One region of the Ruegeria sp. YTSC325 genome, then DNA from elsewhere that is predicted to be linked to it. Evidence: riboswitches for the same ligand, from Rfam matches in the RefSeq annotation. Region 1 holds a riboswitch; each other region holds the start of a gene.
The links. A riboswitch is a leader RNA that binds a small molecule or an ion and turns the genes downstream of it on or off. The one in region 1 is predicted to bind cobalamin.

Region 1 (3,203 bases):
GTCTGAAAATCCGCGTCCGGATTGTCGGATTGCACGGTGAGCTTTGCCTGATCTCCGACAGGTCCATAAATCGCGATCCCGGCGCTGTCCGGGCCGCGATCTGTCATTGTGATCAGCATATCTGTCAGCATCGCGCCCAATTGAGGCTCGAGCGTTTTGTCCTTCAAAAAAAGGCCGACAATTCCACACATGTGTCAGCTTCTCCTGTGTTGAGTTGGGCAGACGCTAACACCTGAACTTCAGGTTATCAACAAAGGGAAATTAATATTCATAAGGGGAATATTTTCGGCTATCTATTTCCCCCGCATTCAAAAATCACGGAGAGCAACCCCGCAAAACCTCAGCAGCGGTTTATCAATCGCCGAATCGTGACTAACGCGTCTGCGGATATGAGATGATCGACAGGTAGCGGGCTGGCAGTTTGCGCAGCAACTCGGGTCCATGCGGTGCGTCCGCATCAAAGAACAACGTATCACCCGGCTCCAGCAGGTAAATTTGATCGCCGTGTCTGTAATCGACTTCGCCTTCAAGCATGTAGAGCATTTCAATCCCGTCATGCTGGAACGTCGGGAAAGTGTCGGACTCTTCCGTCAGCGTGATCAGATAGGGTTCGACCACAACACCACTGGCATTAGACCCCATATGACCCAAAAGGCTGTATTGATGGCCTGCGCGTGTCCCGGCTCTCTCTGTTTCAACGCCCTTTCCCGCTTTGGTGTGGGTTGCGTTTCGGGTTTCTTCATATCTGCGGAAAAATGCAGTGATCGGTGTGCTCAGAGCATTGGCCAGCGATTGTAGCGTCGTCAATGAAGGCGATGTGTAGCCGTTTTCGATTTTTGACAGCATACTGATGGATAACCCGGTCAGCCCCGACAATTCCGCAATTGTCACGCCCTGCTGCAACCTCAACGCGCGGATTTCACGACCGATCGCCGTTTCGAGGTTCTTTTCACCGGGGTCCCTGACCTTGTGGGGATCCTGAGAAAACTGAGGTTTGGACCTATCGTTTGATGCTTTCACCAACCTATCCTTAACGCCTTTCGCTTCGTCGTTATCGCCTGCAATTTTCTTGAAAGGAAACATATTTTCAAAACTACATTCCTGCGCAACCTCCGGTGATTTGTGTTGACCGGCGATCTGATCTCGGGCAGTGACGCATTTGATGGTTCCCTGGGGCATGCTCCAGCGGTGAAAAGGGAATACGGTGAGGTTTAAGTGCCAAGTCCGTAACTGCCCCCGCAACTGTAGGCGGTGAGCGAAGCCAATATCCCACTGACGTGAATAATGTCGGGAAGGGTGGCCAAGCCTCGACCCGCAAGTCAGGAGACCTGCCATCGCAACCGAAACCAACCCGGGGCGGGGCGTCCTGGAAGGAGGCTTGATGGTACCTCGTACGCCTTTATGCGCGACCGCGTTTCAGTACGGCCCCAGGGGCCGTGGAACAGACGCTTGATGGCCGAGCCCACTGATCATTTTGTTCTGATCTGCGCGACCTGTCAGGGTTTGGAGGCAGCGCAGCACATTGCGGATGCCTTGTGCCCTGAATTGCCTGCGGGTTTCGCAGTGCGCACAGTAGACTGTATGGCTGGATGCGATCACCCGGTCACTGTCGGATTTCAGGCCCTAGGAAAAGCCCAATACCTGTTTGGTGATATCGGCACCGAGCAAGAGCTGAATGCTCTTGCCCAATTCGCCGCGCAATACCTGGGCAGCGCAACTGGTTGGACAAAGGCCACAGACAGGCCGGCGCCTCTGATAACCAAGACATTGGCGCGCATGCCGGCGTTGGCTGTTCGAGGAGCTCGATGATGACCAGACCCTTCCTGCAGGCGCGTGGTGTAGCCTACTATTCTTTTCACGGTGACGTTCTGTTGCAAGACATCTCGTTCGACCTTGAAGAGGGGTCGGTTCTGGCCATTGCCGGTCCGAATGGCGCTGGCAAAACCACTCTGCTGAACTTACTTTGTGGCGCTGAAGCTCTGTCCGAAGGCGACGTTCTGGTGCAAGAGCAGAGCTTGAAGACACTGTCAGCGACGGAGCGCGCCCGAAAAATTGCCGTCGTCAGTCAGCAGGAATATCCCGATGGGCGCTTGCATCTGCGTGACTATGTGGCACTTGGGCAAATTCCAATTCGCTCGGACCGCTCCTCTGAAGATCACGCAAACGACTTGACGCGAATTCTGGACCTGACCGGCCTTTTGGAGCTTGCCGACAAGCGCATGGCAGTGTTGTCGGGTGGCGAACGTCAGCGCGCCCATATCGCGCGTGCGCTGGCGCAGAACCCTACTCTTCTGTTTTTGGACGAACCGACGAACCATTTGGATCCCGACGCCAAAGGGCGGATGTTGTCGCTGGTCGCTGGACTGGGGATAACCGTCATAATGATTGTCCATGACATTGTCATGATCCCCGAATTCGCCACCCATGTCGCGTTGATGAAATCTACCCGGCTGACCGGGTTTGGCCCTGTTTCCGAGGTCCTGACGACTCAACATGTGCGCGACACGTTCGGCGTCGACTACTTATTCTTTCAGCACGACGGTCGGATGATCCCCGCGCTGGACATACGAAAAACCACTGTTTCCCAACCCTCCAGGAGATTTCCAAAATGAAACATATCTTGTCCGTGGCTCTGGTTATGGCCATGGCGAGCGGTGTTGCTGCGCATGAAGTGACCGTAGACAATTGTGGTGAACCGCTGGTGTTTGAAACCCAGCCCGAACGGTTGGTCGTACATGACATGAACATGACCGACATGGCCTTTGCGCTGGGTCTGCAAGACAAAATCGTCGGCCTCACGGGCATCACCGGCTGGTACAAAACCAGTCCTGAATTCGACACGCTACGTGGAGATATCCCCGAACTGGCACCGAAATATCCATCGGTGGAAAATATTGTCGCGGTAGAACCCGATCTGTTCTTCGCCGGCTGGTACTATGGAATGCGTCCCGGTGGTGATGTAACGCCAGAAACACTTGCCCCGTTCGGGATCAAAACCATGATCCTGACTGAAAGCTGCGTTCATCTGCATAAAGACCGCCCCGAGGCCAGCATGGACCTTTTGTTTGACGACATTCTGCGGCTGGGCAAAGTCATGCATGTCGAAGACAAGGCCGAAGCGCTTGTATCTGGTTGGAAGGATGAACTGACCGCAATCGAGGCACAAACCGCAGACTTACCGAAACCTCGAGTGTTTCTGTTGG
Region 2 (3,203 bases), on a different contig from region 1:
TGCCCGCGATTGCGGGGCTGAGGTCAAAGCTGTCGAATTAGCCCTGACCCGCGCGGGGATTGAGGGAAGGGTTTCGGTCGATCAGCACGCCTGTTTCAGCGGATGCTCTGAACCCGTGGCCATCGCGCTGCAGGCCGATGGCGGTGCGTCATATGTGTTTTCAGGGGTCGATGTCGCTTCGGACGCCGATGATATCGTGGCGACCTGCCGGACCTATCTGGAAAGCCCCAAAGGCTGGATCGAAGACGCCCGGCCTTGCGGGCGGCTCCGGATGTGTTTGCGGGCGCGTATCCCGGCGCTTTAGTCGACCTGTAGTGTGACCGCCGCGCTGACGGGGATGTTGTCGACCATCAGCGGGCTGTGGCTGTTTGCGTTCAGAGAGACCGAGACTTCGACCTCGCCCTGCGGCAGATGGTCGATATGCATCCAGTTACCGTACAGCCGGGCCAGTTTCTCTCCATTTACGTAGACATGTGCATGCCCCTCGCCGTCGACATCGGTCTTTGAGGCATTTTGTGGTGAGAACCGAAAGTTCTGCGGCATGACATGCAGGTTCCAGCCCGCCATAGGATCGGGCGTAAGAGCGATCTCAAGCCCCGGAGCATCAGCGCCAGCAGGCAGGTTGATGGCAGTCGAATGATCGTGTGCGGCTGCCTCGGCGTGAGACGAACTGTGATGTGCGGGATCGCCATGGTCACGGCCGTCGAAAGTGACGCCATTTGCAGCCGCAACCACAAATCCTGCACCACTGCCAAAAACCATGCCAATTGCAAACAGGGCAAGTGAGCGTGCCATTTTATGTTCCTTGATGGTAGTAGAAACACGCCGAGCTGGTCTCGGCGTGTTCATAAGCGTGCTGGTCAGGCCGCAGCTTCGGCACGCTGGCTTTCATGTCGCCAGAAGTATCCGGCGAATGCCCCGACCAAAACCCAGGCTACCATTCCGATGCCAAAGGCGCGTGCGGCAAACAGCGCGCCGATCTCGGTCGGAACGGGGCCGGTAAACACGTCCGGCTCGGGCGCGCCGATCAGATGTGGGGCCAACAGCAGGGCGGCTGCGATCACATAGCTGATCAGGGTGCCGCCAAAGGCAATCAGCCACATGGCAACACCTGCTGCGGCGACGGTCGCAAACCACCAGATCTGACGCGCAGCGACATCGGCTGCTGCCACGCCGGGCACTTCTGGCGCGAGTGAGAATCCGGGTGCGAGGTGCACGGCAATGAACCCCGCAAGCCCCCACAAAACGCCGGTGCGCCCGTCAATCTTGTGGCCGTTGCCCTCAGCCACGGACATCAGCGCAATCATCATCAGCGCATAACCGGTATAGATAAGCATCGTGAAAATGACGCTCAGCGCATCGCGGAACAGGTCCGAGAACATTCCCGGCAGCTCGGGGTGAGCACTTACGACGTCACCGCCGAAATGGACCAATTCACCTGATTCATACAGTTCCGCGTGCAGCAACACAGGTTGCACAAAGACCAACTGCAGCAAGGCGGCAATCAGCCCCGCTGCAGCACCAGCGAACAACGCGCTGGTCAGGATACGGCTAAACATGGGTTTAGTGGCAGGGGAAGCCGGTCGCGTGGCGCACATCGTGGGCTGCGTCATGCAGGGCCGCGGCCTGAACGTGGCCGGTCAGCGTGATGACGCCAAGGCCCAGAACCACAGCGAACATAACCGGCAGGATACCAACGCGTGAGGTCGAAGCGGTTGTTGCTTGAGTTGCCATTTTTAGTTCTCCTTTACCGTCGCACCCGACGGTTGGTGTTTTCATTCGTGCCTGGCAGGTCTCCTGGCTCGCGGGTCGATGCCTCTGTTCGCCTTCCCCCTGAAACTCAGGAGTGGCTGGTTGAACAGGGCTCACCGCTTACAGTCGCGGGGGCGGCTGTGGATTCGATCGCGCGCGGTCTCACCACATTCCCTCTTAGCTTGCCGGTATTGCCGACAGGACCAGACAGGTTCATTTAGCCGTTACATCTGCTGCAGCGCAATCGTCATTTGCGACGTTTTAGGTCAGATCATGCGCTTTTTGAGAAGATAAATATCCATGATCCACCCATGATCAGCGCGCGCAGCGGCGCGGGTGTCCAGAATCGACTGTGCAACACCGGTCAGAGGGCCGTTGATCAGGATTTCTTCAGTCATGCCCACGTAAGCCCCCCACCAGATGTCATAATCTGCCATCTGAAGATGTTGGAACGAGCACTCACCATCCAACATGACCGCCACGTTTGATGCACCGTCCGGCCACCCTTCGTCGCGAATCCGCCGCCCCGTGGTAACGATGTAGGGGGCACCCAGTTCGTTGATCGGAATCGCGTGGGCCGCCGTCAACGCCTGCAGCGCTGTGATGCCGGGGATCACCCGCGTCGTCGGTTGAGGGTCCAACCGCGCCGCGATTCGCAGTGAGCTGTCGTATAGCGACGGATCGCCCCAGATCAGCAGCGCCACGTGCTGTGCGCCGGGATGGGCGGCAATCGCCTCGCGCCAGCGCAGCGCAATCGCTTCGTGCCATTCGTCCACCCCGCGCAGATACCCGTCTTCCGAGCGGCGCTTGGGGATGTCGAAATAGGCGATCTGCGGCGGCGTGTCGGTCACCTGCGCAATGACCTTTTCGCGCAGCCCGGCCAGATCGGCCTTATTCTCGCCCTTGCGGGGGATCAGGATCAGGTCCGCCGAGCGGATCGCCTGCGCGCCCTGAAAGGTCACGTGGTCAGGGTTCCCGGTGCCGATGCCGATCAAGGTCAGGTCAAACATCGTCAAACTCTGCCAGCGGGCCATAAAGGATCAGCGCCGGGGCGGTGCCTATCTCATCCGCCAGTTTTTCGGACAGCGCGCCTACAGTACTGCGATGCAGCTTTTGTTCGGGGGTCGAGACGGATTCGGCCATTAGTGCTGGCGTCTCCAGCGGCAGACCGTGGGCGTTCAGCGTTTCGACCAGCAGAGGAAAAGTCCGCTTGCCCATGAAGACGACGGTGGTCGCATCCGGGTCGGCCAAAGCGGGCAGGTTCAGGTCCTCGGGCAATTTGCCGCTGACATCATGACCAGTGACAAACTGTACTCGCCGCGCGGTCAGCCTGCGGGTCAGCGGGATGCCCGCCGCCGCCGCTGCCGCGACGGCCGAGGGGATGCCGGGTATGATCTCGTATTCGATCCCAGCCGCGCGCAGGGCCACCAGTTCTTCTTCCAGACGCCCGA
Region 3 (3,203 bases), on a different contig from region 1:
CTGATCCAGAAGAGAGGTCGCATCGCGGGCTGAACCCTCGGCGGCGCGGGTGATTAGTGCCATCGCGTCTTCGGCGATCTGTGCGCCTTCGGCATCGGCGATCTTGCGCAGCAGGCCGATCATGTCCTCGGGCTCGATCCGTCGCAGGTCAAAGCGCTGACATCGGGACAGGACCGTCACCGGCACTTTGCGAATCTCGGTGGTGGCAAAGATAAACTTCACATGCTCGGGCGGTTCCTCAAGCGTCTTGAGCAGCGCGTTGAAGGCGCTGGTCGACAGCATGTGGACCTCGTCGATGATGTAAATCTTGTAGCGGGCCGAGGCCGCGCGATAGCGGACGCTGTCGATGATCTCGCGAATATCGTTCACACCGGTCCGGCTGGCGGCGTCCATCTCCATCACGTCCACATGGCGACCTTCCATGATCGCCACACAATGTTCGCACTGGCCGCAGGGTTCGGTCGTCGGTTTGCCCTCGCCATCGGGGCCGATGCAGTTCATGCCTTTGGCGATGATCCGGGCCGTGGTGGTTTTGCCGGTGCCGCGAATGCCGGTCATGATAAAGGCTTGCGCGATCCGATCCGCCTCGAACGCGTTTTTCAGCGTGCGTACCATGGCCTCCTGCCCGACCAGATCGGCAAAGGTTTCAGGGCGGTATTTACGGGCAAGAACCTGATAGGCGGGGCTGGGCGTGTCGGTCATATCTGCTCTGTCGGATTCGGGTTCCGACGCAGCCTAGAGACCCCCGCCGCCCGCGTCCACCGCCGCCTTGGGGGAAATTCGGTTTGCAGGTCAGTTTGCACAGCATAGAAGCTATGTGGAAAGGAGGCCGGGGATGGAGCCATTTGCAATTCACGTGGTCGAGGTCGGGGCCGGTCATTTCGCGCTGTCGCCGCTGCCGGGGCGCGCGGGGGAGTATGCGCGGGATTTGGATATCATTCGCCGCTGGCGGCCCGATCTTGTGATTTCGATGACCACAAGCTCCGAGATGGAGCAGACCGGAGCGGGAAAACTGGGAGATGACCTGCACGCCGAGGGCATAACCTGGACGCACCTGCCGATTGAAGATTTTGGCGCGCCGTCGCCGGACACCGAGGCCGCGTGGCCCCGGATCAGCCAGTCTGCCGCGCATATTCTGGCGCGTGGAGGGCGGGTGCTGGTGCATTGCCGGGGCGGGTGCGGGCGGTCGGGCATGATCGCCCTGCGGCTTATGGTCGAACAGGGCATCGCGTCCGACGCGGCGTTGCGCCGCCTGCGCGCCGTGCGGCCCTGTGCGGTTGAAACCGACGGGCAGATGCGTTGGGCAACCTGCGCGCCGGACTGAGTTACAGCGCCAGATGCTGCTGGGGCTGTGCTGGTTGCGCCGGGGCCAGCTCTGACACTTCAAGCATGGCACAGGGCGGCACTGGCAACTGGCCGGCCGGACGGGCCGCAGCATCGGGGCCGAACAGCATATCCGCATAACCATCCAACGCGTCGAGCGAGGCGTCCGTGCTAGTGCCGCAGAAGATGCGAATTTGATCTTTCTGGGCGCGGAATCGGGCGATGCAGCCCTGTGGGCAATGGCCCAGCTCTCCGCTGCCGTCCAACGCGAAGTCATCCGACGTGGCAGGCACTGCGGATTCCATCGCCTGCACAATAGCCCGTGCCATCTGCGCCAGAGCCGGGCAGGTCTTGCCGGTTTTCTGACATAGGGTTGCACTGAATTGGTGCGTTTTTGTCTTCCAGATCATAATGCGCCCTCCGCGCGGGGAACGGGGCGTAGATCAGGTGTGACAGCGCGCTGACAATCCCGCCCGGATACCCCGCCCGAGTTACAGTTTTGCTTTGATGGCAGGTCTCCTGACTTGCGGGTCATAGCGTTGCCGACCTTCCCAGCCTTGCGGGCCAGTGGTATTTCGGCATTGCTCACCGCTTACAGTTGCGGGGGCAGTCGCGGCATTGGATCGTTCCGGCATGACCGGGCAGAACCGCACCGTGTTCCCTTTTCATCTTGTCCCGACACGGGACAAGAACCATCACGCCATCGCTAGCGGTTGAGCGGGCTTTGAGTCAAGCGGGCGCGCGCGCAAAGTGGACGTTTGGTCATCTTGATGCGCCCTTGACTCAGCCCGGCCAAAGAAGTGGGGATAAGGGGTGAACCGAACAGTTCAGATCAGGTGAGCAACGCTATGCTGGATGATACACCCCCCGTCCTGACCGAGGATTTTCGGTTTTCTGCCGGTTCGGCAATGCTGTCGGCGCGCCTGTACCGGCCCGTGACTGATCCCAAAGTCGCCGTGGTTGTACATGGTGCGACCGGTGTCCCGAGGGATTACTATCAGCATTTCGCGAATTGGCTGGCAGCGGATCAGGGGATCGCCTGCCTGACCTACGACTATCGTGACTTTGGCCACTCACTGACCGGATTACTGCAGGAATCGCGGGTAAAGATGGCGGATTGGGCGCTGACCGACATGCCTGCCGCCAGAGCGGAAATGCGCCAGCGTTACCCACACGCAGAACACTGGAGCATAGGGCACTCGGTCGGAGGGATGTTGGGGCCAATACAACCTGATATCGACCATATAGATCGCATGATCTGTGTGTGTTCGGGGCTGGTGACAATCAGTGATCACCCTTGGCCTTATCGCGCGTTGGCGTCCTTGTTCTGGTATGGACATGTTCCGCTGGCGGTAAAAACAGTTGGATACCTGCCAGGAAAGGCAGTGGGATTTGGGGCCGACCTGCCTGCATCGGTTTACTGGCAGTGGCGCAAGTGGTGCACGGCACCCCAAAATTATCTGCCAGAAATCGGAAAAACGCTACCTGCCGCAACCTGGGCAGAGAAAGGCAAACCGGTCGATCTGTTCACTTTCGAGGACGACCAGATGGTTCCGCCCGAAGCCGTTTGGCGGTTGGCAGATCTGTACGGCTCCAGCGCTCGGCGTCATGTGCTGTCGCCGCAGGAATTCGGACTTAAGGACATTGGCCATATCGGCGCGTTCGCGCGTCGCAACGCGTCCCTATGGCCGCGCTTGATCGCATAAGTGCTGCGTGTCTAAACCGGTCAAAACTGTCGGGGATGAAGTGAGAGGTTGGACATCGACCCAAGCGGGGCTCGTTGTGGCTGCTTCCTTCCGGACCTGACCAGGTTGGCGAGGCGCTCGCCCGCGCCAACCTCTCAACGGTGGATATAGGCATTTGGTTCATGCTTGGCAACC
Region 4 (3,203 bases), on a different contig from region 1:
CGTGCATGGTTTACTCGGCAGCCTCGGTGACGCCCGCGAGGATGTCGCGGATTTCAGCCTCTTTGATGTCGTCATGCTCGGCAATCACCACCAGACGCGAACGGCGCTCTTCGCCGGGCTGCCACGGACGGTCGTACTGATGACGCACGCGCGCGCCCACAGCCTGAACCAGAAGGCGCATTGGCTTGCCCTGAACAGCGGCATAGCCTTTGACGCGCAGGATGTTCAGTTCCTTGGCCAGACGTTCGATTTTCGCGACCAGATCGGCCGGGTCGGTCTGTTCCGGCAGCTCGACGATGATGCTTTCGAAATCATCGTGCTCGTGATCATGGTGGCCATCGTGATGGCTGGGCCGCGCCTCCATGTCATCCTCGGCGGCAGCCTCAAGACCCAGCACGACGCGCACGTCCACAACGCCTTCGGCCACTTCGACGACCGGCAGAGGGCGCGGGGCCTCTGCGGCGATGATCTCTTTGGCTTTGGCGACACCTTCGGGGCCGGCCAGATCAGGCTTGGTCAGCAGGATGATGTCGGCGCAGGAGATCTGATCCTCGAACACCTCGGACAGAGGCGTTTCGTGGTCGATGGAATCGTCGGCCAGACGCTGGGCATCCACCGCCGCGACATTCGGGGCAAAGCGACCGGCGGCAACGGCCTCGGCGTCGGCCAGCGCTATCACGCCGTCAACGGTGATCTTGGATCGGATATCGGGCCAGTCGAACGCTTTCAGCAGCGGCTTGGGCAGCGCCAGACCAGAGGTTTCGATCAGGATATGCTCGGGGCGCGGCTCCAGCGCCATCAGCGCCTCGATCGTGGGGATGAAATCATCGGCCACGGTGCAGCAAATGCAGCCATTGGCCAGTTCCATGATGTTTTCCGCCGGGCAATCGGGGATGGCGCAGGATTTCAGGATATCGCCGTCCACGCCGACATCGCCAAACTCGTTGACCACAACGGCCAGACGCTTGCCCTGCGGGTTCTGCATCAGGTGTCGCACCAGCGTGGTCTTGCCCGAACCCAAAAAGCCGGTGATCACAGTAACGGGGAGTTTTTCCAAAGTGGACATGTCAGGCTCCAATCGGGGGAATACGCGAGGCGCAGTTTTTGCGGAAATGTTCGGGGCGCTCGCGCCATTTGACCAGACCGTCTTCGGTGGCCAGATACTTGGTGGCACCGTCTACGATCACGTCGACATGATCGACTTCGTTCAGGTTCTCATAAACAAAGGTCCAGCGTTCCGGCCCGCCGCGCAGCACGATGGAACAGCCCTGATCGCAATTCGACAGGCATTCAACAGCCTTCAGCGCCACGCCCTCGGGCAGTTCAGCCTGTTCCAACGCCTTGTGCAGCAACGTGCCTGGGCGTTGGGCGTCATCTTCAATGGGTAGGCCGCGGCGGCAGGTGGTGCAAACCAGCAGCTCGACCGGAGCGGTTTCGGTCATGTCTCTCATCCCCCTAAATCCTCATCGTGGGGGACGGGGTTTCATGCGGGTCGTGCGTGACCCGGCACCGGAACACCCCGTCCGGTTTCAATCGCGGGTGCTGGCAGGTCTCCCGGCTTGCGGATTTCAGGGCGGTTACCCTGTCGGATGACCCGCCTTCCCGGCCTTGTTGGCCAGTGGCTTGGGCACCCTCTCCGGTCACGGTCGCGGGGGCGGCTGCGTTTGACGGATGACCCGCTGACGCATTCCCTTTTCATCCATCTGCAGATGGACACCAACGGATCGGACATGCGGCACCGGGCAGGCCCTTGTCAAGCGAGTCGCAAACATCTTTCGCACCTCGGGTTAAAAGCGACCTGACAGCGTCGCTGGGCGGCATGACTTTGGGTGGGGCGGCATGGTGCCATGAACAAAACGACGCCAAAAAAGGAGGTGTATCGCATGAAGGTGGGCTTTATCGGCTTGGGCAATGTGGGCGGCAAACTGTCAGGGTCTTTGCTGCGCAACGGGATCGAACTGACGGTACATGATTTGAACTCTGACCTCGTCGACGGCTTCGTGTCACAGGGGGCCAAGGCCGCCGAAAGCCCGGCCCAGCTGATGCGCGATTGCGACGCGGTTATTACTTGCCTGCCATCGCCTGCCGCTTCGGACGCGGTGATGCAGGAGATGCTGCCTGAGGTCAGCCCCGGCAAAATCTGGATGGAGATGTCCACCACTGATGAAGCTGAAGTCAAGCGATTGGGCGCCCAGGTGATCGAACGTGGCGGCGCAGCGGTAGACTGTCCTGTATCGGGTGGCTGTCATCGCGCCGCGACGGGCAATATCTCGATCTTCGCGGGCTGCGACCGGGCCACATTCGAGCGCATACTGCCCTTTCTGACCACCATGGGCCGACGGGTTCTGCATACCGGTGACCTAGGGACCGCTTCGGTGTTGAAAGTGCTGACCAATTACCTCGCCACCGCCAACCTGATCACCTGCGCAGAAGCACTTGTGACCGCCAAAGCCGCCGGGATGGATCTGAACACCACATACGAGGCAATCAAGATCTCATCCGGGACATCCTTCGTGCATGAAACCGAAAGCCAAGTCATTCTGAACGGCTCGCGGGACATTTCGTTCACGATGGATTTGGTGAAAAAGGACATTGGCCTGTTTCAGGATGTGGCGGACCGGGCGGGGGTGCCGCTCGAGATCAACCCGGTGATGATGCGTATCTTTGACGACGGCATCGCCCGCTATGGCGACCGAGAGTTATCACCTAATATTATCAAGCGGTTGGAAGAGGCCACCGGGCTGGATATCACGGCCCCCGGCTTCCCGTCCGAAATGGAAGACTACGAGCCGGAAGCGTCCGGATACGAGGTTATTCCTCAGGGACGTCGGGCCGAATGACGCAATTGCACTGCGCGAAAACGCTTTGCCCGGCTTGGAAAAGAGGCGGCGAGTGTTGGGCTCGCTGCCACTTTTTCAGGTCACTGAACTACCTGAACCACCGGGGCAACAGTCAATTTGTGTGCGGATAAACCTAAGTATCGTCAATAGACAAACCCTAGGAAAACCTGTTCAGATACTAAGTGCCAATCATGTCGCAAGTTTCGAGCTTGCATTCCCGCGAGCCGCCCGTTTTCCGTAGATCCTGTACTGCCCGCTTGGTTCATGCCTATGCGTTCAGTAGGATTTCGCCTGCTTACTTCGCGATTACAAGGTCGTGCAAGCATGTATGCCAAGTTGCTTTTTTCCAGTCGCACATCGAAA

Region 2: another riboswitch for cobalamin. It lies ahead of AC2FF7_RS14930 (CbtB domain-containing protein); the one in region 1 lies ahead of AC2FF7_RS21475 (DUF1636 family protein).
Region 3: another riboswitch for cobalamin. It lies ahead of AC2FF7_RS10530 (hypothetical protein); the one in region 1 lies ahead of AC2FF7_RS21475 (DUF1636 family protein).
Region 4: another riboswitch for cobalamin. It lies ahead of AC2FF7_RS14860 (DUF1636 family protein); the one in region 1 lies ahead of AC2FF7_RS21475 (DUF1636 family protein).

What each region holds. Positions count from the first base shown of each region.
Region 1 covers NZ_JBXWLY010000024.1:18,833-22,035, forward strand. Annotated here, with positions in the region: gene AC2FF7_RS21465 (class II glutamine amidotransferase) at 1-191, opposite strand, end outside; gene AC2FF7_RS21470 (helix-turn-helix domain-containing protein) at 373-1,020, opposite strand; cobalamin riboswitch at 1,147-1,350, shown strand; gene AC2FF7_RS21475 (DUF1636 family protein) at 1,453-1,809, shown strand; gene AC2FF7_RS21480 (ABC transporter ATP-binding protein) at 1,809-2,612, shown strand; gene AC2FF7_RS21485 (ABC transporter substrate-binding protein) at 2,609-3,203, shown strand, end outside.
Region 2 covers NZ_JBXWLY010000010.1:43,057-46,259, reverse strand. Annotated here, with positions in the region: gene AC2FF7_RS14945 (DUF1636 family protein) at 1-304, shown strand, start outside; gene AC2FF7_RS14940 (hypothetical protein) at 301-795, opposite strand; gene AC2FF7_RS14935 (CbtA family protein) at 861-1,559, opposite strand; gene AC2FF7_RS14930 (CbtB domain-containing protein) at 1,564-1,734, opposite strand; cobalamin riboswitch at 1,771-1,975, opposite strand; gene cobF (precorrin-6A synthase (deacetylating)) at 2,019-2,762, opposite strand; gene cobA (uroporphyrinogen-III C-methyltransferase) at 2,755-3,203, opposite strand, start outside.
Region 3 covers NZ_JBXWLY010000006.1:48,704-51,906, reverse strand. Annotated here, with positions in the region: gene AC2FF7_RS10540 (DNA polymerase III subunit gamma/tau) at 1-702, opposite strand, end outside; gene AC2FF7_RS10535 (protein-tyrosine phosphatase family protein) at 836-1,324, shown strand; gene AC2FF7_RS10530 (hypothetical protein) at 1,326-1,733, opposite strand; cobalamin riboswitch at 1,816-2,035, opposite strand; gene AC2FF7_RS10525 (alpha/beta hydrolase family protein) at 2,172-3,029, shown strand; RNA gene ffs (signal recognition particle sRNA small type) at 3,068-3,166, opposite strand.
Region 4 covers NZ_JBXWLY010000010.1:28,676-31,878, reverse strand. Annotated here, with positions in the region: gene cobN (cobaltochelatase subunit CobN) at 1-7, opposite strand, end outside; gene cobW (cobalamin biosynthesis protein CobW) at 11-1,066, opposite strand; gene AC2FF7_RS14860 (DUF1636 family protein) at 1,068-1,442, opposite strand; cobalamin riboswitch at 1,528-1,736, opposite strand; gene AC2FF7_RS14855 (NAD(P)-dependent oxidoreductase) at 1,848-2,840, shown strand.